DNA from 4 places in the Brevibacillus sp. NRRL NRS-603 genome. Region 1 is predicted to be linked to each of the others. Evidence: riboswitches for the same ligand, from Rfam matches in the RefSeq annotation. Region 1 holds a riboswitch; each other region holds the start of a gene.

Region 1 (8,084 bases):
CGATGTTAAACAATTCTCGGCGCTGTTCTTTCCAGCGAAAACCGATAAATGCTTGAATGGCTGGGAACGACAGGTTGAACGTAAAGCCAAGCCCCAACATGAGAAGCAGGTAGACTGGCCAGCTTTGGACGAAAGGAATGGAAAATTGAATAAGACCTTGAATAATCAATGCGCCGACAATGAGACGCTTGGCACCTAGTCGATGAAACAACGAACCGCCGATGAATTGTCCGAAGATGCCAGCCAGAGATTGGGTCATCAGGACGAATCCAGCTTCTGTCATCGAGCGTTGCAAAATGGTATGTACGTATAAGGTAGTAAGTGGCCACATAAAAGCGCTCCCGGAGGAGTTAATAAAGCTCGCGATGAGGAAGAAAATGGCCTCACGTGGATAGCGATTGAGGAAAGCTGACGGTGATATCACGCGAATGCACCCCTTACCTTTATGGATAAGAATAGTATAGTGAATATTCTAAACTTTGTAAAACAAAATGTATGTAATGTCACAGGTACCCAAATAAAGGCTGCTCCACTTTTCGCAAATTCGAGTATACTAAACAAAGTGGAGAGATGACATCAACTGAGGATAGAGAGAATAAAGGTGGACTTTATGAAAATATGGAAACGAGTGTTGCTTCTTCTACTTGTCGTGATGGCTGCGACAGTTGGATATTACGGATACTCTTTTTATCAATTTGCTCAAAACATTCAAGAACCCAACATAGCACCGCCTAGTGGTGGGAATTCCACCAAAGCTGCAGAAATACCAGAGTGGGATGGCAAGGAACGGGTCAATATCCTGCTGATGGGAGTAGACCGCAGAGGAATGAAAAATAACGGTCTTCCTCGTTCTGATTCCATGATGCTGGTCAGCATCGATCCTACGGGGAAACGTTATGATATGTTTTCAATCCTGCGTGATACGTATGTAGATATTCCGGGTAAAGGTAGCTCGCGGATCAACTCCGCGATTGTAGAAGGTGGACCTGAGCTGGCAATGGAAACTGTTAGTCAGTTCACTGGACTTCCGGTGGATCGTTATGTGATTACTGACTTTGAAGGCTTCAAGGCTCTGATTGATGCAGTGGGCGGAGTCGAGATCGATGTAGAAAAAAACATGTATTATCATGACCCGACAGACAAAGGTGCCTACGATATTAATTTGAAAAAGGGTCTGCAAAAGCTGGATGGAGACAAGGCCTTGCAATATGTTCGTTTCCGCCATGATGCGACCTCCGATTATACACGGACGGAGCGTCAGCGGAAATTAATGACGGCAGTCGTGGATCAGATGAAAAATGGTACAACGCTGATCCAGCTTCCTACCATTTTGAAGGAAGTAACACCGTATGTTCAAACTAATATTAGCTCGGCGGACATGCTGAAGCTATCTGCACTCGGATTAAAATTGAATACGTTAGAGCCAGGTAACTATCAGCTGCCGCCAATGGGGATGTTCCGTGAGTCCCACCGCGCAGGTTCAGTTCTGGTTCCGGATGTCGATCAAGTTCAGTCGTTTATCCAGGAGAAAACCAAACCTGCTATATCGGAAGCAGAACGGACAATAGAGGGCAATACAGACAGCACGCGAAATTAGGCGTGCTGTTTTTTTTGTGGCAAAAATCATGGGGAAAGGCAAGTTTTGACATGTATTAGGGAAGACTAACCATGGTTTTCTGAAAATGGGGTGATGGTAGATGGATCGGGAGGGTAATCGTAGTTGGTTTACTCATACGGCAGATCTGGTTATTGAGCATGTTGATCGGCCAGATGGATGCGTACAAATATATTTTTTATCCAGCATGGCTGACTCCAAAGTAGTTTACAACGAACTAATGCCCAAACTCCGTCTTCTTTGCCTGGATGAGGTCGGAATTGAACATGTCGAGAAACAGCTTGGAACAGCTGGAGGGAACCGCATCTTTCGGGAAACAGATGCGATCTCCAGATTATTGAGCGGGGACATCTACATCCACGTGGAAGGGGCTAATTACGGTGTTACAGTCCCCAGCGGGGATACGGTTGGAAGGAGTGTGCAGTCTGCTGAAATTGAAACAGTGGTATTGGGGCCACAGCTGGCCTTTGTGGAAGAGATTCAGGTCAACCTCTGCATTCTTCGCAAGTATTTGCCAAGCTCATTACTGTTCCATGAACGCCTCTTAGTTGGCGAGTTGATTCCGACAGAGGTTTCCATTCTTTATTTGGACGGAATAGCAGACCCGGAAAATGTAAATACAATAAGGCAGCGTCTTCAGGATATCCGAGCGGAGAGCGATATGGATGCGGGCATATTGTCTCAATATCTGGCAGATAACGAGATGTCGATATTTCCAACACTTCAATTGACGGAACGGCCGGACCGCGCAGTGCAAGGATTGCGTCATGGCCAGATTGTGGTGATTGCACAGGGCAGCCCGTTTGTACTCTTGGGACCAACCACCTTTTTGCGGTTTTTTCAGTCACCTGATGACTACTATTTGAGATGGAACCTGGCTAGTTTTAATCGTGTGATGCGAATCATTGCCATGTTTATCTCTCTTCTATTGACGCCCATCTATGTGGCCACACTTACGTTCCATTATGAAATGATTCCGGCTGATTTACTGCTTTCGCTCGCTCAGTCAAGGTCGCGCGTACCTTTTCCCCCTCTCTGGGAAGCGATCTTCATGGAGCTCATCATTGAACTGTTGCGGGAAGCAGGAGCGAGATTGCCTACGAAAGTGGGGCAGACGATCGGTATCGTTGGCGGTATCGTGATCGGACAGGCAACCGTACAGGCGGGGTTTACGAGCAATATTCTGATTATTATCGTGGCGTTAGGAGCCCTTTCTTCCTTTATTGCCCCCAGCTATATGATCAGTTCCACCATCAGGGTCATCCGTTTTCCGATGATACTCCTTTCTGGCCTTTTAGGGGCAGTTGGCATCGTGGCAGGCTTCAGCTTTCTGGCAAGTCATTTATTGCGCCAGAAGAGTTTGGGCCGCCCATATATGTATCCGGTTTTTCCCGTGCGCTTTTCGGATTGGAAAAATAGTTTGATACGCGCACCTTTGTCCTTACTCCCGAGACGACTCATGTTTTTTACTCCAAAACAGAGGATGCGGTTCGACCCTAAAAGGGGGAGGCGAAAAGAGGACATCGATTAACGAGAGAGAGGGAGTTTATGAAGGTCAATGATGAGGTCAAAGCTGGTAACACCATTTCGTCTCTCCATACGGGCTTTATTGTGCTATCCACGCAAATCGGGGTTGGGATACTGGGATACCAACGAGTTGTAGCCAAAGAAGCTGGACATGACGCGTGGATATCCGTCTTGATGGCAGGCATTGTGACCCATGTAACCGTCTGGGTCATCTTAAAGACTTTGAAGAGATATCCGTCCGCCGACCTTTATGGAATTCATCAGGAGGTTTACGGGAAACACCTAGGGGCATTTTTGAGCCTGTTCTATACCTTGTATTTTTTCTTGTCGGCAACGATTATTCTGCGCGGCTATGTCGAGGTTGTGCAGACCTGGGTTTTTCCCAACTTGGCTACATGGGTGTTGACCGCCATTATCCTCTTTCTTGCCTGGTACACGATTCTTGGGGGAATTCGGGTAATTGCCGGGTATATTTTCTTCTCTGTATCTGTTGCGATCTGGTTGATTGGTGATTTGTTCTTTCCCTTGCGATTTGCCGAATGGGATTACTTACGTCCGGTATTGGAAGCGAATATAGGGCAGCTGCTAAAAGGGATGATAGGCATGTCATTGTCAACGATTGGATTTGAAGTACTGTATGCCGTCTATCCCTTTGTGCAGGATAAAGAGCGCTTAAACCGGGGGGCGCAGTTTGGTGTGCTGACAACCAACTTGATCTACTTGTTTTTGATGATTGTTTCCTTGGTGTTTTTCAGTCAGGGGCAATTGATGAGGACCATATGGCCAACTTTGAATTTGAAAAAAATGGTGTACTTCCCAATCCTGGAGCGGTTTGAGCTGGTTGCCATCTCCATCTGGATGATCATTATCCTTCCGAATGTCATTATGTACATCTGGTGTGGGGTCCGGGGATTGAAACGGATTTTTGGCTGGAATATGAGAAATACCCTGTATGGTATATTGCCGATCATTTTCATTTCTTCGCTGTTCATTGTCACTAGAGAGGAAATGAACACAATGAACGATATTTACGGCCAGATTGGGATGTATCTGGCTTATGCGTATCCCTATGTTCTTTACCTGTTGGTAGCTTGGAGGCAGGGGATAGGTGGAGCCAAGGAGGAATCTGCTGATGTATCGGTGCCAAAGTAAGGGATGGTTGATCGGGAAGAGAGGGTTTACCCTTTTGCTTGTACTCATTTTTTCAGTTACGGGGTGCTCTAATCGACAAATTTTTGATGAAACAGGCCTCGTAACTTTGGTTGGATACGACCTGACGAAAGATAGACAAATTCGGGCAACCATTGTTATGCCCTCCATTAATCCTGAGGCAAAAGAAAAAATGCAGATAATGTCTGATGTTGGGGAGACGAGCAAGGGCATACGGGATAAGACAAACTTGCAGTCGGACAAACGTGTCTTGGCAGGCCAGTTGCGGGTAGCGCTCTATGGAAAGGATATGGCCAAGGCGGGAATCGGAAGCCTAATCGATACGCTGTACCGCGATCCATCGCTCTCAAGCAGAATCTTCCTTTGTGTGTACGAGGGGGAGACATATGAATTGCTGACATATCCCTATAAATCGCAGGGCAATATCGGAACGTACATGTATCGGATGATCGATCAAAATATCAGAGGAGAGAAAATTCCATCCTCAACGATTCATGAATTTATTCGAGCCTATTATGACGAGGGAATCGATTCGCAAATGCCTTATGTATCACGCAAAGGAGACGAAATTGTTATCAAAGGCGTGGCTTTGTTTAAAGGAGATAAATATATTGATTGGATTTCGCCCAATGAAGCATTTATCTTAAAGCTGATTCGGGGCAAGTACAAGACGGGCAGCTATGAGATATCAGTCCCTGCTAAAACTTTCAATATGACTCCCAACAGCCCGGCGGGAGAAAAAGAAGAGGTGCAATTAGTCTTTGATACGATCAACAGCGAGTCAAAAGTCCAATTGGAACAGGCCGATCCACCAAAATTCAAAGTGAATATTCATTTAAAAGCCCGCATTTTAGAGCTGACCGTTCCGATTAAGCTGGATAATCCGAGTTTGATGAGGAAGATGGAGGAGGCCCTGGAGAAGGAATTAGAAAGACAAGCAAGGATAGTCATGAAAAAGCTCCAAGATTTGGAGGTCGACCCGACGGGCTTTGGCATTGTCTATAAGGCAAACGTGAGAAGAAAAGAGAAAATGGCTATGGATGAATGGAGAGAGAAGTACAAAAAGGCAAGGTTTGAATTTCAAGTAGAGGCGACAGTTACCCGTAATGGTGTAATGGACTAAGTGTGTCAAAAAACTTTTTCCTGCTATTACTATTGACGTGATATTTTCAAAAAGGATATAATCCGTTTTGTATCATCAAGAAATAGAAAAAACGAACATAATATACGTAGATATCTTTCTTATCAAGAGAGGCGGAGGGACAGGCCCTATGAAGCCCGGCAGCCGGTTCATTTTTGAATGAACGTCGCGGTGCCAATTCCTACAGGATTGTTTGGATCTTGTGTAGATGAGAAGGGTGGATGCGAACGTATACATTGCGTTGCAGCCCCTTTTTCGTTTATGAAAAAGGGGTTTTCATATTTTATCAAGATTATGGTCGGGAGGTGGATGCGTTGATCCAACTGCGTCATTTGCATAAAAGCTATCAAGTACAGGGTAAAACCATCCCAGCGTTAACGGGGATCGACCTTTCCATAGAGCAAGGCGAGATTTACGGGATTATCGGACACTCTGGTGCAGGGAAAAGTACGTTGATCCGGTGCATCAATTTGCTAGAGCGCCCAACTTCAGGGGAAGTTATTGTGGACGGCGTCGATTTGACAAAGCTGGATGAAGGGAAGCTGCAAGAAAAGCGTCGCGCAATCGGCATGATTTTTCAGCACTTCAACTTGCTGTCATCTTCGACAGTCGGCGAAAATGTCGCTTTTCCGCTCAAGCTGGCAAAGCGTCCGAAGGCAGAGATTGATAAGAAAGTAAACGAGCTGCTGAAGCTGGTGGGCTTGGAGGCACATAAGGACAAATATCCTTCCCAGCTGTCTGGCGGACAGAAGCAGCGCGTCGGGATCGCCCGTGCGCTCGCGAATGATCCAAAAGTGCTGCTCTGTGACGAAGCTACATCGGCTCTCGATCCGCAGACGACGAACTCCATTCTGGCACTGCTCTTGGACATCAACCGCAAACTGGGCTTGACCATTGTGTTGATTACCCACGAGATGCACGTCATTCGCTCTATTTGTGATCGTGTCGGCGTGATTGATGGAGGAAAGATCGTCGAGTCGGGTAACGTACTGGATGTATTCCTTCGTCCGAAGCATCCAACGACACAAGAATTCGTGGAGCAAGTAGCAGATTCTACAGAGCTGCGCGAAGCGGTTGAGCACGAAAAGGCTTCGGGGAACCGCACGATTGCTCGTGTCACCTTCCTCGGTGAAAAAACGTACCAGCCGATCCTATTCCAAACGATGCAAGAGACAGGTACGGTGTTCAGCATTTTGCAGGGAACCATTTCTCGCATGAAGGATACGCCGTATGGTCAGCTGGTGATCGAGCTAGAAGGCGATGTTGCACAAAATCAAAAGACCATTGAAACGCTGCGCCAACGTGGCTTGGAAGTAGAGGTGATATAAATGGACTGGACATTCGAGAATGTGGATTGGGCTGAAATCGGCGAAGGTACGATAGACACGCTCACGATGCTCGGCTTTTCCACCCTGTTTACCGTCCTGATTGGTTTGCCGTTGGGCATCATTCTGTTTTTGACTTCACGCGGACAGCTTTTGCAAAACCGCACTTTTTATACGATCGCATCATTCGTTGTCAACGTATTGCGCTCGGTACCATTTATCATTCTGATGATCTTGCTGATTCCTGTGACGAAAATGATCGTAGGAACCTCCCTCGGCGTACTGGGTGCCATTCCGCCGCTCGTGTTTGGTGCCGCTCCATTTTTCGCGCGTTTGGTGGAAACCTCTCTGCGTGAGATTGATAAAGGCGTGATTGAGGCCGCACAATCTATGGGTGCTTCCAATTGGCAGATCGTCTGGAATGTCCTTTTGCCAGAGTCTAGATCAGGACTGATCGCAGGTATTACGATCACGACGGTTACGCTGGTCTCCTACACTGCAATGTCTGGGGTTATTGGCGGTGGCGGTTTGGGTGATTTGGCGATCCGATACGGTTATCAGCGTTTCCAAACCGATGTCATGATTGTGACTGTTGTTATTTTGCTGGTGATGGTACAGATCTTACAATCGCTGGGGGACCGTCTGGTTCTGAAATTCAGCCGTAAATAGGATCTTTCCATATAGATTTTCAAAAAATAAGACGAAATACATGCAAGGGGGAAATCATTCATGAAAAAGCTAGTCGTATCTGTACTTTCTACTGTGTTGGCATTTTCTTTGGCAGCTTGCGGAGGCAAAACCGAAACAGCACCTGCTCCAGCTGAAGGCGGCGCACAAGGCGGACAAAAGGAAGTAACATTGAAGGTAGGCGCTTCTCCCGTTCCACATGCAGCAATCTTGAAGTTCATTCAACCAAAACTGAAAGAACAAGGCGTGAACCTGGAAGTCCAAGAGTTCACTGATTACGTACAGCCTAACGTTCAAGTGAACGAGAAACAACTCGACGCAAACTTCTTCCAGCACAAGCCTTACCTGGAAGACTTCAATAAAGGACAAAACATGAACCTGGTGCCGGTAGTGCCTGTACACATCGAGCCATTCGGCGCGTACAGCAAAAAAATAAAATCTGTAGATGAATTAGTTGATGGCGCAACAATCGCGCTGCCTAACGATCCGACAAACAGCGGTCGCGCACTCGCACTCTTGGAGAAAAACGGCGTGATCAAGCTGAAAGAAGGCGCTGGCATCAGCGGTACAGTGAAAGACGTTGTTGAGAACAAGAAAAACCTGAAATTCAAAGAAGTAG
Region 2 (8,084 bases), on a different contig from region 1:
CCCACCACAACGGACACACATCCCACTGGTCATGAAAGACCTCTTTGTTCTGCGAGCTTTTGAGCCAAGCAGTTCATCTGCGAAATCTGTCTGACAGCCCGCTTTGGAGAAGTAGATCGTTCTGCTTGCAAAAATAGAACGCTACCCGACGTATCATCAACAGATCGTCCTACTCGCCCTGCTATCTGAACCAATGACGCCTCGTCAAAAACGGGTGCCTCTGCACCTACCACTACTACGTCACTTTTCGGTATAGTCACGCCCCGCTCCAGAATCGTTGTCGTCACCATGACGGTATACCGTTTTTCTCGAAAGGCGAGTACTTTCTCCTCCCGCATAGGGTCTGCCGCGTGGACTCCTGCCATCTCCCCTGCGTGAGAAGGAAGCCACTTTTGAAGGTATGATAGCACCCTGTCAATTTCATCAACGCGAGGGACAAAAACAAATACTTGCCGCTCTTCATTCAAGGAGTTGTTCACCGTATCTATTAGCTGCGCCACGAATCGATTCGTCTGAACGCGCTTATGTAAGCCTTGTACCGTGAGAATCTTGGGGACAGGAAGCGCAGCTCCATGATAGCGCCCAGGCAACAGAACATGCGTATCAGAGAATAGCGGTATCGCGCCAGACGAGCCTAGGGTCGAGCGCCCTTTTCTAACGAGTCGCTTTTGTAAATATCCCGGAGGTGTCGCACTTAAATATAGGAGCTTCCCATTCTTTTTCACTGCTCTGGATAGAGCGCGATACAAAATAGGATCATTATGGTAAGGGAACGCGTCTGCCTCGTCGAGAACCACCAGCAAAAAACGCCGATGGTAGCGCATGACCTGATGCGTGGTCGCAATCGTGATGTCACTCTCTTCCCACTTTTCCGCGCTCGAACCATGGACGGCAATCACTTTAGCCCCTGGAAAGACTCGCTTAATACGCGGAGCCAGCTCCAACACGACGTCTTTTCGCGGTGTCGCGATCAGAACGCGACCACCAGCAGCAAGTGCCTCTGTAACAGAAGGGAATAACAACTCTGTTTTGCCCGCTCCACAAACCGCCCAAATCAAATACTCCGACAGCCCTGGTCTCGGATTGGCTACAAAGCAACGCGCTCGCTCAGCTGCCCGCGATTGATCTGCCGAATACTTTCCCGCCCACTCCAATCTCGCCACGTTTTCCGAGTGTTCTGCGCCACGAATAAGGGATGTCCCTACATCCATTAAAAAATACGGCGTGCAACACTTACTCCGGCCCATCCCTAAACAAGCTGTGCAATAGGCGCAGCCTTGCTCACACGTATGACAATACGTAAGCTCCACCTTCGCTCCCGCGCTTCCGCAGCGCTCACAGACCAACTCCAGCCTATTGCGCCACCATCCTTTTGTTATCGAAAAACGAATGCCAGGTCGCCACTCCGCTTTGTTTGCAAGCACGAATGAATGCAAAATGCCTGACAAATCATGCACGTCCACCCCTCGCTTTTTCAGCAAGGACTCCACTTCCTCCCAAAGGAGCGCACGTCCATCCAAAATCTCGCACAAAACAGCTTCTTGTGAATTCTCGTGCGATGAGCTCCTTCCAAGAAGTTCGCGACCAACCGTATAGCCCATCCGAGCACCCGGCAATTTTCCCGATTCTTTGCCACCTTGATACGGAACTTCCACACTCTCCTCAACCGGTTCCCAAGAAAACCACCCATGCTTTCGGCGGTCCTGTACACTCACTGCTTCCCGTCCATATAAGCTGCTCGCTTCGCACACGCTACTTACCGCCAGCGCTCTCAACTCTTTTACATATCCATCCGTCAGCACCCGTCCTTTACCGACTTGATCCATCACATACCCGTTCACCTTTGCACGCAAGGAAAAAGCCAGGGCAAGCGACGACGTCTTCCCGATGACATGCAGGACACAGCCTTCTCTCTCCTGCCAAAAAGATCGATCTACAGAAAAGCTCGGCGTAACATAAGTCTGCACCTGTGGTATTGATCCGCCGCAAGCTTTGATATACAGCAAATACTCACGCATACGCTCACTCCTCCGCCCTCTTGCTCTTAGTGTGCAAAAAGACAGACTGGTCCAGCAAATAAATTTCGGAACCAAAATCTTGGTCGTAGAAAAATAAAAAAGCTGCCGATTTATTGTCGACAGCTCGTAATATTTATGCTCAGTAATCTTTTATGCTCCCTCTTTATTCTCCCGCAGATCAATGACGATGGTTCCAGCCGCAATCTCCTCCTGTACGTCTCCCAAGCAATAGCCGTACGGATAACGATTCAAGACGGCTGTCATCTGTTTCGTATCATCGTCAGATCCATCATCTATCAAGGTAATTCGGATCGGTCTGCCACTCCAATACGAGCGAAACAGCAGGCTCCGCACTACACGTTCCAGCACCTGTTCCGAATTGCGCACCAGCAACCGATAATGCTCATGCGGGAGCTCGCTCGCGCTATCTGTCCGATTGGTCCAGCGCTCCGCGATCATTACCAACAAAGAGGAGCAGCCAAATGCTGCCAAAAGCCATACAATCAGCTCTTCCATCACGGTCATACCTCCTCCTATACCAAGGTATGCCGCACAGCTTGAACAGAGTGCAAATAGGAAGCGCTTCCTACAATTTCACCCAGCCGTTTTTAATGGAGATGACAACAGCTTGTGTCCGGTCTTGAACATTGAGCTTTTGCAAAATGCTGCTAACGTGATTTTTAACCGTCTTTTCACTAATAAACAAGAATTCCCCAATGGCACGATTGCTTTTCCCTTCTGCCATCAGCTGCAATACTTCCCGCTCGCGACGGGTAAGCGATTCGATCACTTTTGGATCGATGGCTTGCGATTCATCTACGGAGAAGCTACGCTCTGCCGTCCCTTCCTGCTCGCTCAGACGACGGAATTCTTCAATCAGCTTGCCCGTCACCTTCGGATGTATGTATGCACCACCACTCGCCACTACACGCACAGCGTCAACCAGGTCTGACGTTCCCATTTCCTTCAGCAAGTAGCCAGACGCTCCAGAGCGGAGTGTACGATACACATATCCCTCATCATCATGAATCGAGAGCATAATCACACGAGTAGAAGGGCTTACAGAAATCACATTTTCTGCAGCAGAAACGCCATTTATGTTCGGCATGTTAATATCCATCAACAAGACATCCGGCTTGTGCTCTTCCGCCAATACTGTGGCTTCTCCTCCGTCCGCACCTTCCCCGACGACCTTGAAATCTTCTTCCATTTCCAATATTCGCTTTACGCCCTCGCGAAATAATTGATGGTCATCCACAATTACGATGCGGAGTTCTTGCTGTCTCTTATCCATGGTTCATCCCCCAGTACTTATTTACGTATCACGTCACAATTTTATCGGTATTTGGAATATAACCTTGGTTCCTTCTCCCGGAGCGGATTGCAGCTCGACACTGCCTTCTAAGAGCTGTACACGCTCACGCATTCCCAAGAGTCCAAAAGAGTTGCCATTCGCCATGCGTTTTTCCAAATCGAATCCGACCCCATCGTCTTTGACAACAAGGCTTAACGAATCTTGTACAAATTCCAGCTTCACCTGTACGGTCGTAGCGCCTGCGTGCTTCTCCACATTGTTCAGACATTCCTGAACCAAACGGAAGATTGCAGCCTTTACAGAGCTGCGCAAAGGAGGCTCCACACCAAATACTACCAGATCAATGGAAGACTGAATACGCTCTTCGCACGTTTGAATATATTTTTGCAAGGTAGGTACTAGCCCTAAGTCATCTAATGCCATTGGACGCAAATCAAAAATAATACGTCGTACATCCGCCAAGCTTAAGCGTACCATTTCTTTCAGCTCGTGCAGTTCCATTTGCGCTTCCAAAATGCGCTCGTTCTTCAACATGCGTTCTACAATTTCCGAACGCAGCACGACATTCGCCATCGATTGAGCCGGGCCGTCGTGAATCTCGCGCGCGACACGCTTGCGCTCTTCTTCCTGAGCCTGGATTACCTTTAGGCCCATCAACTGATGCTGCTTAGCCGATTCCAGCGCCTCGCCTATCTTGCTTAAGTCACCCGTCAAGTAACCAAGCACGACACCCATTTGAGAAACCAGCTTTTCTGCACGGACGATAGTTTCTTCCAAGGTACGCAGTTGGCGCTCCAAATCATTTCTTCTGCGCTTCAAGTTGTTTTCCCGCTCGCGGTAAATGGACAGTTCTACCTGAATACGGCTGGCTTCTTCATACGCTACCCGAATGTCTTCCTCCGTGTACATATGAAAATTACGACTGACCAAGACGAGCTTGTTGCGCGATTTGCGATACGCGAGTTCAAGCGCATCGACTTTTTGAATCACTTTGGAAATCTCTTGTCGAAGTTCATGTAAATCAAACTTCAATGAATTGCCATGCTGTCTGGCGTTTTCAGCTATATCAAATATTTGGGTTTTACTTGTTTCTACGGTTTCAATCGTTCTCTTGATCACCCCGTCCAGCACGCTGATGTCTATCGCTTTGTTCATGATTGCTCTCCTTCAAACTCATTTTTAGCCTTCGTGAACAACTGTTGGAGGTGCTCTTCTTCTACATCTCGCAGTCCCATGTCATTGCGCGGAATGGCAAACGGATCTGTTCCTTGTTTAACGAATCCACGATTGGATGTAAATACATAGCGGTAGCCAGCTTGACGAGCTGTCTCCAGTACGATTGGACTTGTGAAGCCAAACGGCAACGAGATGACTTCGATCTCTTTATTCATCCATTCGCTTAAGCTGACGCGAGATATACTGAAATCCACATAGAGGCGGTCCCTGTACTCTTTCTCGTCCTCTAAACGATGCAAGTCTTTGAGATAGACCGGAGCTGTTTCTGGGCCTAAATCGCCCCATTCATTTCGTTCTTCCTCTTCATGCAGACTGTACGTGTGGGAACCGATTGTAGCCAGTCCCGAATAAATCATTTCGTTAACTTGTTGACGCGTAAGTGGTGGCGTCATATTCTCCCGTTTTCGGTCAGCTACATCTCTTAAGCGCCCCGCAATCGCGAAGTTCACTGAAGGGTAGCCGTATGTACGTAAGATCGGAAATGCTTCTTTGTAGTAACTCTCATACCCATCGTCAAACGTAATCAATACAGCATTCTCAGTCGGCAAGGTACCCGTCTCCATAAATCGCAGGAACTCCTCCAACGAAATCGGATTCAGGTCGTTATCATGCAAAAATTTCATGTGTCGGGCAAATTGATCAGGAGCTATGACATACCGCTGATTCGATTGATCCGTAACATGATGGTACGTCAAAACCACAACCTGATTGTTATACCACTTTTTCGTTTGAACCACTGCTTCTTCAATTGGTGTGACGTTTGGCTCAGCATTTTTTGTCTCACTTATGCTTATAGACGTATCCACTTGGGGAAAAGGTTGCACTTCTTGTTTATTCTTTTTTTCCAGAAAAGATTCGCCTAACAACCCAATAGCCACTGCAAAAAACAAAAAAGTTAGAAACACGATCAGGAAGAGCCTTCTGTTCGGCAAAAAAACCCCTCCTCTACTTCCTCACTAGGAGATTCGACACAGTCATACAAATTCCTGTGCAACAATTGACCCAATAATTGGATGGCTTTGCTCCTGACATAAAAAAGAGCCCAGTAGCAATACCAGGCTCTTTTTATGTCATTCAGTAATTTACAGTTGAGCAGCCTCTTGCTTCAGAACTTCTGCTTTGTCTGTTTGCTCCCAAGGAACATTCAGGTCATTGCGTCCGAAGTGGCCATATGCAGCTGTTTGTTTGTAGATAGGACGACGCAGGTCGAGCTGCTTGATGATACCAGCAGGACGCAGGTCGAAGTGTTTGCGAACCAATTTCACCAGATCTTCTTCGGAAATGGTACCTGTACCGAATGTATCTACTGCGATGGAAACTGGTTGTGCTACACCAATTGCGTAAGCAACTTGTACTTCGCATTTGTCTGCGAGGCCAGCAGCCACGATGTTTTTCGCTACATAACGAGCTGCATAAGCACCGGAACGGTCAACTTTAGTTGGATCTTTACCGGAGAACGCACCGCCGCCATGACGAGCATAACCGCCGTAAGTATCTACGATGATTTTGCGGCCAGTCAAGCCAGCATCCCCTTGTGGTCCGCCAATTACGAAACGGCCAGTTGGGTTGATGAAGTATTTGGTCTCAGCGTCCAACAGTTCAGCTGGAACAACTGGTTTGATTACGTGTTCAACCAGATCTTGCTTGATTTGCTCCAAAGTTGTTTCAGGAGCATGTTGGGTAGAAATAACGATTGTATCGATACGAACTGGTTTGTCGCCATCGTACTCAACGGTTACTTGTGTTTTTCCGTCAGGACGGAGGTAAGCAAGTGTTCCGTTTTTACGTACTTCAGTCAGACGACGAGCCAATTGGTGAGACATGCTGATCGGAAGTGGCATCAGCTCAGGTGTTTCATTGCAAGCAAAACCAAACATCAAACCTTGGTCACCAGCACCAATCGCTTCGATCTCAGCGTCAGTCATTTGGCCTTCGCGTGCTTCCAATGCTTGGTCTACACCAAGTGCAATGTCAGCGGACTGCTCGCCAATTGCAGTAATAACACCGCAAGTGTCAGCGTCAAAACCAAATTTCGCACGGTCATAACCAATTTCACGAATGGTTTCACGAACGAGCTTTTGGATATCCACATAAGTGTTCGTAGTGATTTCACCTGCTACGAGAACCAAACCAGTAGTTACGGAAGTTTCGCAAGCTACGCGAGCGTTTGGATCTTTGGACAGGATCGCATCCAAGATGGAGTCGGAAATTTGGTCACAAATTTTATCCGGATGTCCTTCAGTTACAGATTCGGATGTAAACAGACGACGACCTTTTTGCAAAGCCATGAGAAAATACCTCCTTTGACCTCATACAAATAGTGTGGTAGCCGAGTTAGGATTTTATCTACGTAAACGCAAATAAAAAACCTTTTCCATTTTTAGGAGGAAAAGGTTTGAGCGTTTTTTGCTTCCTTCATCCTCTTATCGGCCAGAACAGATGTCCGTTCTGCTGGTTAGCACCGCTCAAGATCGGTTGCCGGGCTTCATAGGGCCAGTCCCTCCGCCTGCTCTGGATAAGAGTATCCATTACGGATAATAGAATAATTGTTTTTTTCAGAGATGTCAATAGGAAAAATTTTACTTATATTTGATAGGCTTTGGAAAGTACCACCGCTACCTCAGCGCGAGTTGCCCTACCATTCGGTTTAAAGGAGGAACCGTATCCACTAAGCCACTTTCTAGATGTTAAAGCCTCAATGGCAGGAGAAGCCCAATGACTCGTTGGCACATCCTGATAATTCGAGGTACCACGATTGTACATCAAAACATCACGTGCACGCGCGATCATTACCGCCATCTCCGCACGCGATATCGGCTGATCCGGCTTCATTTCATTCTTCGGGTACCCTTTCAAAATTCCCAATTGATAAGCTACACCTAGGTTGTGATACGCCCAGTGCCGCTTTGTCATATCCCGGAAGGTCGTTTTTCCTGTATAGGTAGTCGCTACCTTAGAACCGGTCGCACGCATCGATTTAAGCAGCATCGTCGCAAACTCCGCACGGGTCACTGCCTGATTCGGCTTGAACGACGCATCATTAAATCCATTTACAATATCGCGAGAGCTAAGTCTGACGATCTCTGAGCGCGCCCAGTGGTCCGAAATATCGCGATAGCCCGCTATCAACTTCTGCTGCGTCACCGTGAGCCGGTACGATTCATATTTGAATGAAGAACCACTATTCAGGCGTACATAATATTTTCCTGGCTGCAAGCGCAAACCGAAAATATCGCTTCCTCGGTTAGACAGCTCCGCTACCTCATTTGTCGAAGCAATCGCATAGTTCATGTTCCGATCGCTGTAGAGCGCGAAACGAAAGCCACTATCGACAGGAATGTACGGCGCTCGGAACGTCACATACGATTCACTATTCACAGTAAATTGGAACCAGTCGGAATCAGATGCTGTCGGTATCGTGCCTGACATCACTGTCCCACCGCTTAATGGAGACGCTTTTTGATAGGTGTCATTCGGCTCATTAAAATCTTTTTTTACCGGCGTGTATCCGAGAT
Region 3 (8,084 bases), on a different contig from region 1:
AAAATAGTATGACCTCCTCGCAGTTTTTCATACATCCTCTTTACAATAAATCTGCGGCCAGCTGTGCGAGCACACTCCGTTCACCTTTTTCCAAGCGGATATGTCCAGCCAGCTTTTGGTCTTTAAATACTTCTACCACGTAGGTTAAACCGTTGTTACTCTCATCCAGATACGGATGATCAATCTGCTCAGGATCACCCATGAGCACAATTTTCGAGCCGTCCCCCACCCTCGTCAGGATCGTCTTTACTTCATGCTTTGTCAAGTTTTGGGCTTCATCAATGATAATAAATTGTTCTGGGATGGAACGCCCCCGAATATACGTCAAAGCTTCCACCTGCAAACTGCCCATGCCTGCCAAAATTTTATCCAGATCACCTGGGCGCTTTGTGTTGAATAAATATTCTAAATTATCATAAATCGGTTGCATCCACGGCCGAAGCTTTTCTTCCTTTTCGCCGGGCAAATAACCGATGTCTTTTCCAAGCGGAACGATAGGTCTTGCCACTAACAGTTTTTTATATTTTTGCTGGTCCTCAATTTGCAGCAGGCCCGCTGCTAATGCCAGCAAGGTTTTTCCTGTACCGGCCTTACCGGTCATGGTTACTAAAGGAATATCATCTCGCAGCAGCAATTCGGTTGCCATCCGTTGCTGCACGTTACGGGCTCGGATGCCCCAAATCGGATCATCATCTGACACAAGCATTTCTAACATTTTTCCGTCCGGGTCGACTTTTCCAATCGCTGAAATAGATGGGTTGCATTCGTCCTTCAGCACTAAAAATTGATGAGGGTAAAAGCGATAGCGTGGAAAACAGGAGGCCAACTGCAACTTTCTTGTCGCATAGTAATTCTTGATGATGTCGGACGCTACTATCATCTTCTGATACCCCGGGTAAATACTGGAGAACTCTCCCACTACTCGATCCGAAAGAAAATCCTCTGCGGAAATATTCAATGCATCAGCCTTGACTCTCATGAGGGCATCCTTACTTACCAAAATGACTGGTCGCGGCTGTGGTTTTCCATTTTCCTCCTCTTGTAAGTTTAGTGCAACCGCCAAAATGCGATTGTCATTACTCATTTCCGTGAATTGTTTTTGAAGACGGTGGAAAGAGGAATGATTCAGTTCCACCCGAAACAACCCACCCGTTTCAAGGGTAATGCCAGTGTGCAATTGCCCCAGCTCGCGAAAACTGTCAAAGAGCCGAGATACGTACCGAGCATTGCGGCCAATTTCATCCATGTACCGCTTTTTGGAATCGATTTCTTCCAATACGACAGCTGGTATGACGATTTCGTTGTCAGCGAAAGAAAACATCGCCCTAGGATCTTGCAGGAGTACGTTGGTGTCCAGTACGTAGATTTTCTTCAAAATCTCGCCTCCTATTACCCTTCTTATATACCCTATGCAATTTTTGGAGGGATGCTCAAGTGCGGCGACGTGATGTACTACAGTCTATGTTCAGGTTGACAGAGATAGACGACCCATTGACAGAATGAAAATGGGCAGCCCAGAACAAAATACTTGTAGCCCTGCCCTCCTCTTGAAGGAAGGCAATACTGGGAAAGGGAGAATGCCTGTGAAACGGATCATGATCTACTGCCTCGGTTTTAGCTTGTTGCTTACAGCATGTATGTCGGGCAATAACCCCCCGGCGAATCAGGCTGGACAACAGCCCAAACATGCCACTCATACTCAGCGCGTTGAGCAAACAGCTCCTGAGCCTGCCTATAATCAATCTTCCCAAGCCACTGCTGATCGTCTTGCTCAACTGGCAACACGTGTGAAAAGGGTACACAGCGCCACTGCTGTGGTCTTGGGCAAATATGCGGTAGTCGGTATTACTGTGGACCCGAATCTGGATCGCCCAGAAGTTGGCGTGATTAAGTATACGGTTGCGGAAGCTCTGAAAGAAGACCCCCAAGGAGCGAATGCTGTCGTAACCGCAGACCCTGCCATCGTACAGCGGTTACAGGAAATGAGAGATGATATTCGTCGCGGCCATCCTGTTGCCGGTGTTACGGAAGAGTTGGCGGATATCGTAGGTCGGATCATTCCCCAACTGCCACGCAGTGTCCAGCCTCGTGAAGAAACCCCTTCTCAAGTAAAAGAAAAACGCATGCACAAAGAGCCGCAAGGACAAAACAAAATCAACGCAAATCATACAGGAACACCTTAAAAGAAAAGAGGTATCCCCCGGATTTAAGCCCGGGAGAATACCTCTTTTTCTTTATGGACTGGTGCTTCAGACGGCAATTGATCCAGTGCTTGCTTCAAATCTGCCACCAAGTCATCGAAATCCTCTAAGCCAGCTGACAATCTGATCAAACCATCTGTGATTCCCCTTGCTGCTCTTTCCTCAGCAGGCATCGCTGCATGTGACATCGTAGCCGGGTACGAGAGAATTGTTTCCACTGCCCCGAGGCTGACAGCCACAATCGGCAATTTCACGCGATCAAACAGCGCTTTTGCTCGCTCGCGGCTCCCTACATCAAAGGAAAGAACAGCCCCATGACCAGTCGCTTGTTGTGTTTGAATCAGGTGGCCGGGGTGATCCGTCAGTCCCGTATAGTAAACTCGGCTTACTTGTGGATGCGCAGACAACCAGTCAGCCAGGCTCGCGGCTGTCTTCGTGCTCACATCCAGCCGGGCTTTCAATGTTTTGAGCCCACGCATCACGAGCCAGCAGTCCTGCACACCCAAAATCGCTCCCATGCCATTCTGGATAAAGTAGAGCTGCTCCCCTAACGAAGCCTCTCTGGTCACGGCCAGACCAGCCACAACATCACTATGCCCTCCGATAAACTTGGTTGCACTATGAATGACCACATCTGCGCCCAGTTCCAATGGACGCTGATAATACGGGGTAAGGAATGTATTATCAACAATGACGAGCAAGCCGTGTTCCTTCGCGATACGAGAAACCGTTGCAATATCTGTCACCTTTAAGGTGGGATTGGAGGGGGTCTCCAGGTAAACTCCTTTCGTTACCGGTGTAATGGCTGCACGAACAGCTTCTGTATCTGTTGCATCCACGAACGTAACGGAGATGCCCATTCTCGACAATACTTTGGTCAAAAAACGAAACGTGCCACCGTAGACATCTTCTGCCACTACAACATGGTCTCCTGCTGAAAACAGCATGAACACGCTGGAAATGGCAGCCATGCCCGATGAGAACGCGAAACCGCGTGCGCCTCCTTCCAGAGACGCAATGGCTTCCTCCAAAGCCTGCCTGGTCGGATTGCCTGATCTGGCGTAATCAAAAGCACCTGGCTGATCGATATCAGCCTGATGAAACGTGGAAGCTTGATAAATCGGAACCGACGACGCACCTGTGAACGGGTCAATGCAAGTGGAACCGTGGAGGATCTTGGTTGCGAAATTCATCGTACACTCCCTCCTACAGCCAAACTAGCATTCAAGGCTTGAAACAAATCGGCTATTACATCATCTGGATGCTCGATGCCAACCGACAGTCGCAACAATCGATCACAAACACCGACATGCTCTCTCACTTCTTGGGGGATATCGGCGTGAGTCTGCGTCGCCGGATACGTACACAATGACTCGACACCACCCAGACTTTCCGCAAAGGACACGATTTGCAGATTTTGCAGGAACAACCCCACCTGCTCCACATCGCGTACGCGGAACGATACCATCCCACTATGACCAGTCGCTTGATTCACTTGGATCTCATGCCCCGGATGCTCTGCCAGACCTGGATAAAATACCTCCGCTACTGCCGGATGCTCACGCAGCTTTTCCGCTACAATCAAGGCATTGGATTGATGGCGCTCCATCCGCAATGCCAATGTTTTCATCCCGCGAATGAGAAGCCAGCAATCCTGCGGTCCGAGCACAGCACCGATTGAATTGTGCAAAAACCGGATTTTTTCCGACAACTCTTCCCCTTTTGTTACGATGAGTCCAGCCAGCACATCGTTATGTCCTGCCAAATACTTGGTTGCACTATGTAAGACGATATCTGCACCAAGCTCCAGCGGGCGTTGACAATATGGAGTTAAGAATGTGTTGTCTACAATCGTCAGTAGCCCGTGCTGTTTTGCCAATTGCGTTACTGCTCGAATATCGGTAATCTGCATAAGCGGATTGGTTGGTGTCTCGACGAAGATAGCCTTTGTATCTGGGCGAATCGCATCTTGGAGTGCACCTATGTCACGCAAATCCACGTACGAAAACGTCAGACCATAGCGAGAGAGTACTTGCTCGAACAATCGATAGGTTCCCCCGTACAGATCGAGTGAAACGATTAAATGATCCCCTTGGGAAAACAAGCCCATGACGGTATGAACAGCAGCCATTCCAGAGGCGCAAGCGAATCCTGCATCTCCTGATTCCGCTTCAGCGATGGTCTCCTCCAAAATGGTGCGAGTAGGATTAGCTGTGCGCGTATAATCATATCCAGTGCTCTGTCCCAAGGCAGGATGACGATAAGCCGTTGCATAGTAAACAGGAAAGCTCACCGCCCCTGTTTTTTCGTCTCTACCTACTCCCGCCTGAATCAATTTCGTTTCCAATTTCATGTCTATTTCTCTCCCTCCAATAGTGTACGAGGGCATCAAAAAAGCCCTCTTTCCTCTGAAAGAAGGCTTTGTTTACGTCACCGTAAGCAAATCCTTCTCATCTTTCAGAGTTTGATAACTCTGCAGGAATTAGCACCATTATCTCCCTGTTAAAAATACAGGTGATTGGTTGCCGGGCATCATCGGGCCAGTCCCTCCGCCGCTCTGGATAAGAAGATTGCTATTCAATTCGATTGACCCTAATACTAAAGGATCGGCAGGATTCCTGTCAACAATTTATTTCCACCCGATTAATTTGCATCTTTCAAGGCGGTCATAACTTGATTGTCCAGCTTCGCTGCTGCGTTTTTGTCATACGTTTTTTCATACTGAGGTTCTACGGAAATTCGGGAACCGTAAAACATAATATCACGAACAGCCTCAATTTTAATCTCTGCCATGGCCAGCTTGAGTGGAACACCTTCCAAGCGGTCAGTTTTGACAACAGCACGACCATTAATGGCGAAAGACGAGCCGGCACCAATCAAATGGAGGACAACCTGCGGTTCCTTCTCAATATTTGCCAAAATACGTGAGCGATTATCCACGGCAAAACGAATCGTATCGGCGCTGACAGCATACGTCCAGGACAAGGAGCTGAGCGATGGTGCCCCTGACTCATGGTCTACTGTGCCCAAGGTAACAAAACGCTCCTTTTGCAAGAGCTTAAATAAATCTTCGGAAAGAGATTGGGAAACAGTTTCAGCCATTTCAAAGCCTCCTAACAAACGTTTTGTACGTTCATTGTACCCTTCGCCTAGCTGATAGGCAAACGTTTCCTCTCCACCTTGATTCTGGTTGTCTTTTTCCCTAGACTGGAAGGTAATCATACCGAATGATGGAAGGGGTTGGACAGGTTGTCGCCTACAGACCGCCTCATACAGCAAATTGATCAAGTTCTTGAAGAGCTTCAGGAAGTTCGAAAGGTAAATGAGCGAATGCATAAAATTGCGATGTTCTTAGAAGATATCCGACTAGCAGATGTCATCCAAAATTACACAGCCCCGCGCAAGCTCCTCTGGATCAATTTCCTAGCAGGTCTCGCCCGGGGTCTGGGATTGACGATTGGTACTGCTATCGTTTTGGCTTTCCTCGGCTCTCTTTTGACGCAATTTCTATCGATCCCCATTTTGGGGGATTACATCAGACAATTGGTGGAGTACGTCGAGACTTACAAGCAGCAGCCTTAATGATAGAGACTAGTCTCTGTCCTCGTCACGATCGTCATCGTCGTCATTGTCATGATCGTGATCGTCATTCGATTCCTTACCGTGCTTTTTCCAATAACCATATGCGTTGCCATTGGGATGCTTATCTTTCTGCTTCCCTTTTTCTTTTTTCTTTTTGTCATCATCGTCTTCATCGTCGTCTGTTGGCTTCACAGGCTCGACAATGACTTTAGTGCTTAATGCAACGTCAGCTTTCTTAACCAGCTTATCGTCTTCATATAGTGCGAATTGAATGGTTTTGGCGCTAAAGGAACGATCCTTGTAAGACAACGTCAAAGAAAACTCACCTTTGTCATTCGGTTCAATCTCTTTTTTCTTCCCGTCAGGAGCGATCACAAACAGCTCAGTATCGTCCTTTTTATTCCAGCCGCTTACTGTCCCTTTTACCTGAATGGACTTGGCGGCAGGATTGTTTACAGCAGTCGCCTTGATGGCATATTCGGTCGCTTGATCCTTGTCAGGAGCGTTAACGATTTCTACCTGAACGGATTCGGAATCAACTTTCTTGCCATCCTCGTAAACCTCGATCAGGGCTTTTTGATCTTTTGCTGCTTGTACATCCTTTACTGAAACAGTAAAGCTGCCTACGCCATCCCACAGCTTCTTCACGTTTGCGTCTTTTTTCACACCATTATAGGTGACAGTTACTTTGTCTGCCCCCTGCTTGACAATTCCTTTTACTTTTAATTCCTTCTTCTTCGCATCCAATACAGACATCGTATGGATGATCATTTCCTTATCTTCTTCTGCTTTTGGAACGATCTTTACCTTTTCGCTATCGACCAGCTTGCTGCCTTCGTAGGCACTCACGGTTATATATGGCTCATAGGATGCATCCGGCGCTTCAAAGCTGACCGTAAAAGAGTGCTCATTGGTTGGAACGACTTCAATAATGTCGGAATTAGGCTTTTTCACAACCACCTTGGTGACATCCGAAGTCACAATCCCCTTTATGTACACTTTGTCATTTTCCGTCTTGGCATTTACGCTCACGATTTCTTCAGCGTTCTCTGTCAGGCGCACTTCCAGCCAAATATCGCTGTAGTACTCGTTGTAGATACGCTCCCACTCCGTTTTGTTTTCTTCCATATACGTTTGGAGCTTTGTATTCAAGTTGATTTCATCTACAATGATGTACAAGTGATCCGCTTGATTTTTCAAGAGCATGTTCAGTGTGGTTGGATCATTTTGGGCAAGTTCCTTAAGATTGTAGCGTGTGACCTGCTTCCCCTCGTCATTCATGACTACCTTCGTGGCACTTGGGCTAGCAATCGAGCTTGCATTGGCAAAAATCGGCGTCAAACAGCCAAGAATACCTGCCGCTGTCACCACTGCTAATACGGGCTTGGTCATGTACTTTTTCAATGGTAGTTCCCCCTTCTCGTCTGTCAAAATCCCCCTGTTTGCTTGGGGCATGAATATTGACGGGAAATCATTTTCAAAAGTTGCATCATCCAAGAAACCACGTCTTATTACCTACGAAAAGCACTTGAAACAAAAAAACTCCACCCAACTTCCGAATCATTTCGGCAAGTGGAGGGGAGTTTTTGTCCCGTTAGTTGCAGTTGTACTTGGGTTCACTTTCAATCGCGACCAACAAAGCTTCGACTGATTCAGCAGGATATCGCACTTCCATGGACTGTGAATCAGCGCTCCCAAATAGCACGTACCAGCTACCTTCCTGACGATAGCCGATATCGCTCATTTGATGATCCTCATGCAGTAATTGCAAGAAAAAAGCAGCAGTATCCAAAGCAGAGCGGTCCTCTGGTCTCGCATCGGCAACCACTTGAATTTGGAGCCAATTAAAAAGTGCATCTTCACGCTTCACGCGGTTCTCCTCACTTTCGCCCAGTTTGCTCCGGTTTGATCCGTACCTTTACAATCACGAGAATCGCGATCGCCACCAGCATTGCACTTTTCACAGGTAGCTGCACATCCAAAATAGCGAAAATGAGAGCTCCAATAAATAAAAGGATGTACAAGAGCACGTTTTTCAAAATAGGCATACGGATACGGGTAGCAAAACCAAGATAATAAACAATAATTAATTCCACAAACAAAATCCAAGCCCGATATTTATCAGCCCATATGCGAAAGCTGTCATATGCTGTGAGCTGATCTGGATTCGTTGCCACATAGGTTGATGCGATTTGTATCCAGTCCATTACTTATCTCTCCTGTCTTCAAGCGGTGAAACTCCTAGCGCCTCACATGCCATCTAATAGGCGGAATGAAATGAATAGTCACTCCTTTTTTTCT
Region 4 (8,084 bases), on a different contig from region 1:
GATGAGATGCGATTTGGCGTAATCGGAACGAACTGGATCACCGAGGAATTTATCCAGGCGGGTCAAGAAGTAGAAGGATTTTCGCTTCAGGCTGTTTATTCACGTACCATCGAACGCGCCAAGGAAATCGCAGAGAAGTATCATGCTCCATTCGCCTATAGTAGCCTAGAAGAAATGGCTGCAAGCAAAAACATTGACGCGGTCTATATTGCAAGCCCCAACTCCTGCCACGCGGAGCAAGCGATCCAGTGCATGGATGCGGGGCTGCACGTATTGTGTGAAAAGCCACTGGCTTCTAATGCGTTTGAGGTAGAGAAAATGATCGAAGCAGCGAAACGAAATGACGTGCTGCTCATGGAGGCTGTCAAATCTACGCTGTTGCCTAATTTTTTTGCGATACAAGACAACCTGCACAAGCTGGGAAAAGTACGACGTTTTATTGCTAGCAACTGCCAATATTCTTCGCGCTATGATGCGTATCGCGAAGGGAAGGTTTTACGTACTTTTGATCCTGCTTTTTCAAATGGAGCCTTGATGGACATCGGTATCTATTGTCTTTATCCGTTACTCATCCTTTTTGGCAGACCAGACGCCATCAAAGCAGAAGGAATAGTGCTTGATTCTGGAGTGGACGGAGAAGGCAGTATACTGTTGAAGTATCGAGAAATGGATGCCATCGTTAGCTTCTCGAAAATTACGACCTCCTATCAGCCAGCAGAAATTCAAGGGGAGGACGCTACGATGGTGATTGATCGAATCAACCATCTTAAAGAAGTGGACATTCGTTACAGGGATGGGCGAATCGAGCAAGTAACAAGGCCTCAGACCCCGAAGACCATGCATTATGAAATAAGAGAGTTCCTGCACTTGGCGAGGAGCGGTGCCAGACAATCTGCAACGAATTCGCATGAAGTCTCCAAAATGGCCATGCAGGTTATGGATGAAGCGAGAAGACAGATGGGGATTGTTTTTCCAGCGGATCGAAAAGAATAGTAGGAAAAGGGGAGGGCGTTTGGGATGAAAATGTATGATGTAACCGCCACCGTGTACGAAGGAATGACGGTGTATAAAAACAAGCCGGAAAAGCAACCGATAATACGTACGGCTACCAATGGCTATGTAACCGAATCGAGAATTGATATGGATCTTCACACGGGTACCCATGTAGATGCTCCCCTGCACATGGTGAATGCTGGCGATACATTTGAGAGTATCTCCTTGGAGAAGCTAGTTGGCAATTGCAAAGTTCTCGATCTCACATCGGTAGAAGACAGGATCACTCGCGCCGACTTGGAGAGCTTCGATCTTGCGCGAGGAGATTTTGTTCTGTTTAAAACGAAAAACTCCTTTGAAGAGGCGTTCTCTTTTGAATTCATCTTTCTGTCAGAGGAAGGTGCGGAATATTTAAGTGAGCTGGGGGTGCGGGGCATTGGCACCGATGCTCTTGGGATTGAACGCAGCCAGGAAGGACACCCCACACACAAAAAGCTGTTTGCAGCAGGAGTCATTGTTGTGGAAGGCTTGCGCCTAGCAGAGGTTCCGCCAGGCGAGTATTTTCTGGTAGCAGCACCACTCAAGCTGATCGGTACGGATGCAGCCCCGGCAAGGGTCCTGTTGTTTGAAGGCTTGCATAGCAATTTGTCTATTGAAACTGAATGCTGAGGAGTGGGAAACATATGCTCAGACGACCAGAGCGCGATGAACACGCTGCTTATTTTGACTATTATATTGGTCTTGTACCCGAGGGGGAGCTCCAAACGATCCTCACGGAGCAAGGAGAGAGGCAAGTCGCGTTATTTTCGTCACTTGCGCCCGAGCAAATGGATTATCGGTATGCACCAGGCAAATGGTCGGTTAAAGAGGTGTTGGGTCATCTCATCGATTCAGAACGCATCATGAGCTATCGCTTGCTGAGAATCGCGAGAGGAGATCAGACACCCCTCGTCGGTTTTGATGAGAATGCTTTTGTCGAACACGGGTATTTTCAGCTAAGAGACCTGTCTGATTTACTGGAAGAGTATAAGGCTGTTCGTGCTTCCACAATCGCGCAGGTGCGAGGAATCTCTTCAGAAGCGTGGTTGCGTACGGGAGTTGCCAACGGAAACAAGCTTTCTGCAAGGACGTTGGCCTATGTGATCGCTGGACACGAAGCTCACCACAGTACCATTTTGAAAGAGCGGTATTTGGGGGAAGGTAAAATCTGAGGGTAGTAGTGAGAAAGACAATTTCATAGGTGGAAACAGGTTCCTTAGGGCGTAACGAATTCGCATAAGGATAATAGGGAAGCTCGGTGCAAATCCGACACGGTCCCGCCACTGTAAGAGGGGAGTCAGCGTCCAATAAGCCACTGGTCTATCAAAATAGACGGGGAAGGCGACGCTAGACGATGAACCCATAGTCAGGAGACCTGCCTGTTTCGACAACACTGATAGACCTACGGGAGATAGGGAGGTGTTAGAAATGGCTTGTGAAAAATTGCGAGTGGAAAAGTACGTCCCTCCTTTTCGTGCATTTTCTAACGATCGTCACGGTCGAGCTGAAAATGCTCTTTTTATTTTGGGCAGGATAAAAGAAGAGGGGGTGTGCGATGATGCAACTTTTTATTTGCCAATGGTGCGGATATGTTGAGGAAGAAGAGCGGCCTGAGGAATGCCAGAAGGGCGTGTTTCATTGCACTTGCTGTAGCGTGGAAGAGGTAGAAAGCCTGTTCACTCACAACTGAAAGCCTAGCCCAATCAGCTTGCAATCAGAAAAGAAAGAATTTTGTTGACGCTTGCCTTGGAATTTCTTAGAATAAAGCTCAACAGCATAAAAGGTTCTTATCCAGAGAGGTGGAGGGTCTGGCCCGATGAAGCCCGGCAACCGTTGCATATTGCGACAAGGTGCCAATTCCTGCGAGACGTTTCGTCTCGAAAGATAAGAAGCGGGTTACTCCATTAGTAGATGAACCTTCTTCTTATTGAAGAAGGTTTTTTTAATTTCATATTTTCTTTATCCAGAGAGGTGGAGGGACTGGCCCGATGAAGCCCGGCAACCGTCACGCATATTTTGTGACAAGGTGCCAATTCCTGCAGGACATATACGTCCTGGGAGATAAGGAGGGGGAGCATTAGCTGCTAACAAGCCTTCTTCTTATCGAAGATGGCTTTTCTTTTTATCTAAAATTCGGGGTATGGGGTGGTCAGGATGAGTGCAGAAGTGGTACGCGTGGGATTATTGGGATTGGGGACAGTGGGTGGAGGTGTAATCAAGACAATTCGTTCACAACAGGAGAAGCTGGCTTCTCGTCTGGGAAAACGAATAGAGATCGTCAAGGCATTGGTGCGTGACTCGGAAAAAGAGCGGGCGGTTCATGTCGACCCAGCTTTACTGACAACAGACTTTGAGGATGTATTGAGAAGCGATGTGGATATCGTGGTGGAGGTTATGGGCGGTGTAGAACCTACCTATGACTACGTTCGTGCTTTGATTGAAAAGGGCTGCCATGTGGTAACTGCTAACAAAGAACTCCTGGCGAAAAAAGGAACAGAGCTAGTTGATTTGGCAAATCAGCATCAAGTGCATCTTGCCTATGAAGCCAGTGTGGCAGGGGGCATCCCGATCTTGAGCGTGCTGAGGCAGTTCCTACGAACGAACGATATCCAAGGCGTTCGCGGTATTCTAAACGGAACAACGAACTTCATTTTGACGAAAATGGAAGCAGAGCAGCTCTCTTACCAGGAAGTGCTCAAGCAAGCGCAGGAGCTGGGCTATGCGGAAGCAGACCCTCGTTCGGATGTAGAAGGCTTTGATGCTATGTACAAATTGTATATCTTGGCACAGCTTGTTTACGGAGAATCGCTGCCTTTAGCAGATGTTGTTCGCAAAGGAATTGCAGATTTGTCAGCAGGTCACATTCGGATTGCGAGCGAGCTGGGGTACCGGATCAAGCTGATCGCGCAGGCGAATCAAGCTGAAAAAGGAATTCGCCTATCTGTTGAACCAACCATGCTTCCGCTGAGCCATCCGTTGGCGCAAATCCACGACGCGTTTAATGCTGTCCAGCTATCCGGCAACATCGTGGGAGACTTGTTGTTTACAGGAAGAGGGGCAGGAGAGCTGCCAACAGCAAGTGCAGTCGTGGAGGATTTGGCCTATTTATTGACACAGCCATTCACGCCGCATCCTACCTGGAAAGAGAAGACGGCTGACAAAGCTGGTGTCTCGGTGGACTCGGAAGAACAAGTCCTATGTTATCTTGAGGGCTCATGTCATACTGCGACGCCAGATCGTGTCTTGCAATTCCTTCAGCTGGCAGGAGTGAACGTGCATAAATTAAAGGTCCAATTCGACTTGGGTGGCGTCTTGCGCGCAGGCTTGATCGTGACAGGAATCAGTGAAGAGCACGTGTCCTTATTGAAAAAGGATTTTGGCTTAGAAGTGCGCTGCTTCCCGATTCTTGAATCTGCGTAAGTATGGCTTCTTTTGTCAGGGGGCAGTCTCCGCCGCTTTTGCACGTGGCTGCACACGCCCGTCACTTTGTATGTCGACACTCTCAGAAATGGATTCAATTCGTTCTAGCAGGGCGGCACCGTTGGTTTCATTCATGGGTACGGCTTGTCCCAATTCTGCATGAAACGGAAGCATCGTCAGCTCACAATCACCGCTTTTGGTACAGTTTGCTTGCAGGACCATCGTTTCCCAAGTCTTGGGTTCGCTTGATCGTGTGAAAATGAAATTGCCAAGACTGTACGCGATCCATTTGTCGTTGTATCGTTCAAAACCTTGAAGTACGTGGGGATGACCCCCGACAATCAAATCTGCACCAGCATCGATGTAGGCACGGGACAGCTCTTTTTGATGATCGACAGGATAATCGGAGCGTTCCTTGCCCCAGTGTGCAATCACCACCACGAGATCCGCTTGGCTGTTCGCATCTTGGATCGCTTTCACTGCCAGTGTAGGATCATAGGAAGCGGCCATACCTGGCTGGGAATTTCCTGCAAACCAGCTGGTTTCGGGAATGACCCTGCTGAAGCCGAGAATCGCGATTTTGATGCCGTTTTTTTCTATGAATACAGGTGAATAGGCACGGCTGGCATCTTTACCGGCGCCGACGTATTCAATTCTGTTTTCGTCCAAAGCGTCAAAGGTATCCAGCAATCCCGGAACTCCTTGGTCCATGGAGTGATTATTAGCGAGATTCACCACATCAATCCCGGCGGTTTTCATGGCAGGAACAGCAAGTGGCGATGATTTGTAGACATACTCCTTATTTTGAGCGGCAACACCTGTGGCCGTGATCGGCGTTTCCAAATTGGCAATGGTGATATCATCTTGCAAAAATAGCGAGCTTACATGTTTGTATGGGTAGTCGTAGCTGTTTGCGAGTAAGGTTTTCTCAACATTTCCTGACATCATGATGTCACCGACAAAAGTCAGCTGCACAGAAGTCTTTTGGTTCGCGGTATTGTCAGGAGCAGGCTGCGTGTTCGGGTTTGCATGTTCTCCATCCATGGCAGTTTGGAATAGGTAGTAGGTTCCGACGATGAAGATGGCCAACACGCTAAATAGGAGCGTGCTCTTTCCCACACGTGCCCATTTTCTGCGTGAGCGCTTGCGCCGAGCATGTATCCGGCTTGATCTGTTCTCGTTCATTTTTCCCCCTTGTCTTTCTATCCTTACATAAATGAAGTTTGATATCCTATAAGTAATACGAAAAAGGGGCGAAAAAAGGTGCGATTAACTTTTGATCATTTGGTTCATTTTGTACATCGGACTCCCCAGGAAGCAGCGGAACAATTTTGCCAAGCGGGTTTTCATGCGGTAGCTGGAGGGCGTCATGCGTCTTGGGGGACATGGAATAGCCTTAGTTATTTTGGGCTTTCATATGTTGAATTTTTAGCGGTTGAACACCATGAGCTTGCTCGACAATCAGAGAATCCGCTCGTACGTCAATGCATCGAGGATGGAGCAAAGGGAGAAGGCTTTGGTCAGATTGCTCTTCGAACCAACGAGATGGATGCGTGGGCAGAGCGTCTGCGAAGCCAGGGCTTGAAGGTTACTGGACCTGTTCCAGGAAGTCGTACGCGTGATGATGGCACGACGCTTCGGTGGCGGATGTTGTTCCTCGAAGATGCAGATAGTGCTCTTCTCCCGCCATTTCTCATTGAATGGTCGCAAACGGATGAAGAGAGAAGAGAAGATTTGACGAATCGTGGCATCATTTCCGCACACCCGAACGGTGCAGCCCATCTCAAGTCTATAGGGTACGCCGTGACGGATCTGGAAGAAGCAACAGCACGTTGGCAAAGCTGGTTTGGGTGGGAGAAGGGCGAAAAATTTCACGATAAAGAACTGGGGGCCATCTGCCAAGCATTTGAACTTCCGGGAGGAAATGTAGTGCTTTGCCAGCCGACTGAGGAAGGATTGGCGCAGACTGCATGGAAAAATCGAGGGCAAAGACCGTTTTTTGCGAGGCTGGCAGGAGCAAGCAAGAATAGCGAGTATAAGATTGGTGGAGGATCTTACTTTCTAAGAGCGCTGGAATAGTGTTTAGAGAAGGAGAAAGCGCTAGAGATGGTCATCTGGAAAAACTTCCGGAAACGGATTGAGTTGTGTTTGCGAGAAGAGGAGCATCCGTTTTATGTTGATTTTAAAAAATGAAAAGTGGTGGCGAAGCATTCAAACGAAAACCATCTCGCAATCGGAGAGGGTTTTTGTTTTTTATGTCCTACGTTCTCCGATCGCTAGATACCAATTCCTGAGATGGTGAAATTTGGGTGAAAAAACGTTAAAGTGAAGATAAAATACAAGACAGAAGAGAAAGTAGAGGTGATAGAGGATGCTCATAATGAGTATCTTATTAACCATAAGCCTAATTGGTCTGTTAGTCTTTATTTACCAAAAACGTGAAGAAACCGAGTCAAACCTGGGATGGAAAGTTGTCGGATATTTTTGGTTAGGGGCATTTACTTTTAAGGTAAACGAGACTCCGTTACCTTTAGGCTTTTTGCTATTTCTTTTGATATTCCGTCCAATGACGAATGTGAAAACAAAAAAACGTTCCGCTTATCTCGGTTTAGCATGTTTCCTCATCCTGAATTTGATTTTGCCAGCAGTGGAGAGGGATCTGTTTGAACGTCCAAGAGATGTAGTTGCGGCCAGTGACAATATGTTTCAAATTAATTTCACGAACGATTGGATGACGATACGGGATCAACTCAAAATCGACGAGCATGCACGGCTGGTATATTTTAAGGCGAATTATCAAAAAAATGGTCAAATAGATCGCTTGTACTATAATGTAGTCAGCGTTTCAGAAAAGGACTCTATTTATTATGATATCCATTTTTTTGCTGACACAAATCGATATACAATCGGAGCTGAGAAAGTCGGTGTGGAAGGGTTAGAATATGTGGAATTTGTTGAGGCTTCGAGATTTTTTGAAGTTTTGGATGAGGTTCAGGTCCGAAACCTGTCTCTGGAACAGCCATATGTAGGATATACCCTTCGATTCGATGGAGAACGGATAAAGGATGCTGACGAGTATCGGCAAAAATATGTGATCCTGGGGAAAGAAATCAAAACCATTACCAGGGATCAACTTCCGATAGAAGGGTATTCCATCCATCTTTGCGGGAAAGAGAAGCCTTACGAATTACCGAGTGGCTCTGGAGTATCAAACAGATGTGAAGAGAATGCAGATTTCTTTTTTGATGATTGAATAATGAAAGAAACCACCTCGCATTGGAGGTGGTTTTCTATTAGGTGCCAAACGTCTTTTTGGTTAAATTCCGGTACATCACCAGCATCGCGATACGCCAAGGCACGAGCATACCGAATGCGAGCAAGAAGAACAGTCCACCTGTTTGAATCGGTGTAAAGCTATCATTGATCACCAGTTTAATAATCAGCCGGATGACTAACAGACCGGACAAAATGAAGAAAAACGCACGGGACCGTTTCAAATACACATCTTGCCCAATGATTTCGAAACGTGACGTCATAATCAACGGAATCGAAAAGATAAGCCCAACCACGAAGGCTGCAATATCAAACTTGGGCGGTAATTGCGCCTCCGGGAACAAGAACATAGCAAACCC

The links. Region 1 has a riboswitch for S-adenosylmethionine ahead of C7R94_RS18770 (methionine ABC transporter ATP-binding protein). Riboswitches for the same ligand answer to the same signal wherever they lie in the genome.
Region 2: linked by a shared signal. The riboswitch ahead of metK (methionine adenosyltransferase) and the one ahead of C7R94_RS18770 (methionine ABC transporter ATP-binding protein) in region 1 are both predicted to bind S-adenosylmethionine.
Region 3: linked by a shared signal. The riboswitch ahead of C7R94_RS16605 (aminotransferase class I/II-fold pyridoxal phosphate-dependent enzyme) and the one ahead of C7R94_RS18770 (methionine ABC transporter ATP-binding protein) in region 1 are both predicted to bind S-adenosylmethionine.
Region 4: linked by a shared signal. The riboswitch ahead of C7R94_RS17175 (homoserine dehydrogenase) and the one ahead of C7R94_RS18770 (methionine ABC transporter ATP-binding protein) in region 1 are both predicted to bind S-adenosylmethionine.

The regions. Positions count from the first base shown of each region.
Region 1 is NZ_PXZN01000022.1:14,445-22,528, reverse strand. Features, by position in the region: gene C7R94_RS18795 (MFS transporter) at 1-424, opposite strand, end outside; gene C7R94_RS18790 (LCP family protein) at 611-1,597, shown strand; gene C7R94_RS18785 (spore germination protein) at 1,698-3,146, shown strand; gene C7R94_RS18780 (GerAB/ArcD/ProY family transporter) at 3,164-4,294, shown strand; gene C7R94_RS18775 (Ger(x)C family spore germination protein) at 4,275-5,435, shown strand; SAM riboswitch class I at 5,552-5,668, shown strand; gene C7R94_RS18770 (methionine ABC transporter ATP-binding protein) at 5,768-6,781, shown strand; gene C7R94_RS18765 (methionine ABC transporter permease) at 6,782-7,447, shown strand; gene C7R94_RS18760 (MetQ/NlpA family ABC transporter substrate-binding protein) at 7,508-8,084, shown strand, end outside.
Region 2 is NZ_PXZN01000011.1:349,436-357,519, reverse strand. Features, by position in the region: gene C7R94_RS07635 (ComF family protein) at 1-33, opposite strand, end outside; gene C7R94_RS07630 (ATP-dependent helicase ComFA) at 30-2,018, opposite strand; gene C7R94_RS07625 (glycosyltransferase family 2 protein) at 2,169-2,534, opposite strand; gene C7R94_RS07620 (response regulator) at 2,605-3,312, opposite strand; gene C7R94_RS07615 (sensor histidine kinase) at 3,346-4,488, opposite strand; gene C7R94_RS07610 (polysaccharide deacetylase family protein) at 4,485-5,501, opposite strand; gene metK (methionine adenosyltransferase) at 5,652-6,857, opposite strand; SAM riboswitch class I at 6,990-7,091, opposite strand; gene C7R94_RS07600 (S8 family peptidase) at 7,153-8,084, opposite strand, start outside.
Region 3 is NZ_PXZN01000016.1:287,437-295,520, reverse strand. Features, by position in the region: gene C7R94_RS16620 (PhoH family protein) at 41-1,375, opposite strand; gene C7R94_RS16615 (YhcN/YlaJ family sporulation lipoprotein) at 1,578-2,183, shown strand; gene C7R94_RS16610 (trans-sulfuration enzyme family protein) at 2,207-3,394, opposite strand; gene C7R94_RS16605 (aminotransferase class I/II-fold pyridoxal phosphate-dependent enzyme) at 3,391-4,554, opposite strand; SAM riboswitch class I at 4,649-4,769, opposite strand; gene C7R94_RS16600 (pyridoxamine 5'-phosphate oxidase family protein) at 4,845-5,303, opposite strand; gene C7R94_RS16595 (DUF5665 domain-containing protein) at 5,451-5,783, shown strand; gene C7R94_RS16590 (hypothetical protein) at 5,793-7,187, opposite strand; gene C7R94_RS16585 (hypothetical protein) at 7,378-7,653, opposite strand; gene C7R94_RS16580 (YlaH-like family protein) at 7,664-7,990, opposite strand.
Region 4 is NZ_PXZN01000016.1:406,311-414,394, forward strand. Features, by position in the region: gene C7R94_RS17160 (Gfo/Idh/MocA family protein) at 7-993, shown strand; gene C7R94_RS17165 (cyclase family protein) at 1,018-1,662, shown strand; gene C7R94_RS17170 (DinB family protein) at 1,677-2,204, shown strand; cobalamin riboswitch at 2,225-2,429, shown strand; gene C7R94_RS30070 (hypothetical protein) at 2,452-2,628, shown strand; SAM riboswitch class I at 2,817-2,923, shown strand; SAM riboswitch class I at 2,989-3,100, shown strand; gene C7R94_RS17175 (homoserine dehydrogenase) at 3,187-4,452, shown strand; gene C7R94_RS17180 (CapA family protein) at 4,468-5,637, opposite strand; gene C7R94_RS17185 (VOC family protein) at 5,716-6,531, shown strand; gene C7R94_RS17195 (hypothetical protein) at 6,833-7,705, shown strand; gene C7R94_RS17200 (CcdC family protein) at 7,746-8,084, opposite strand, start outside.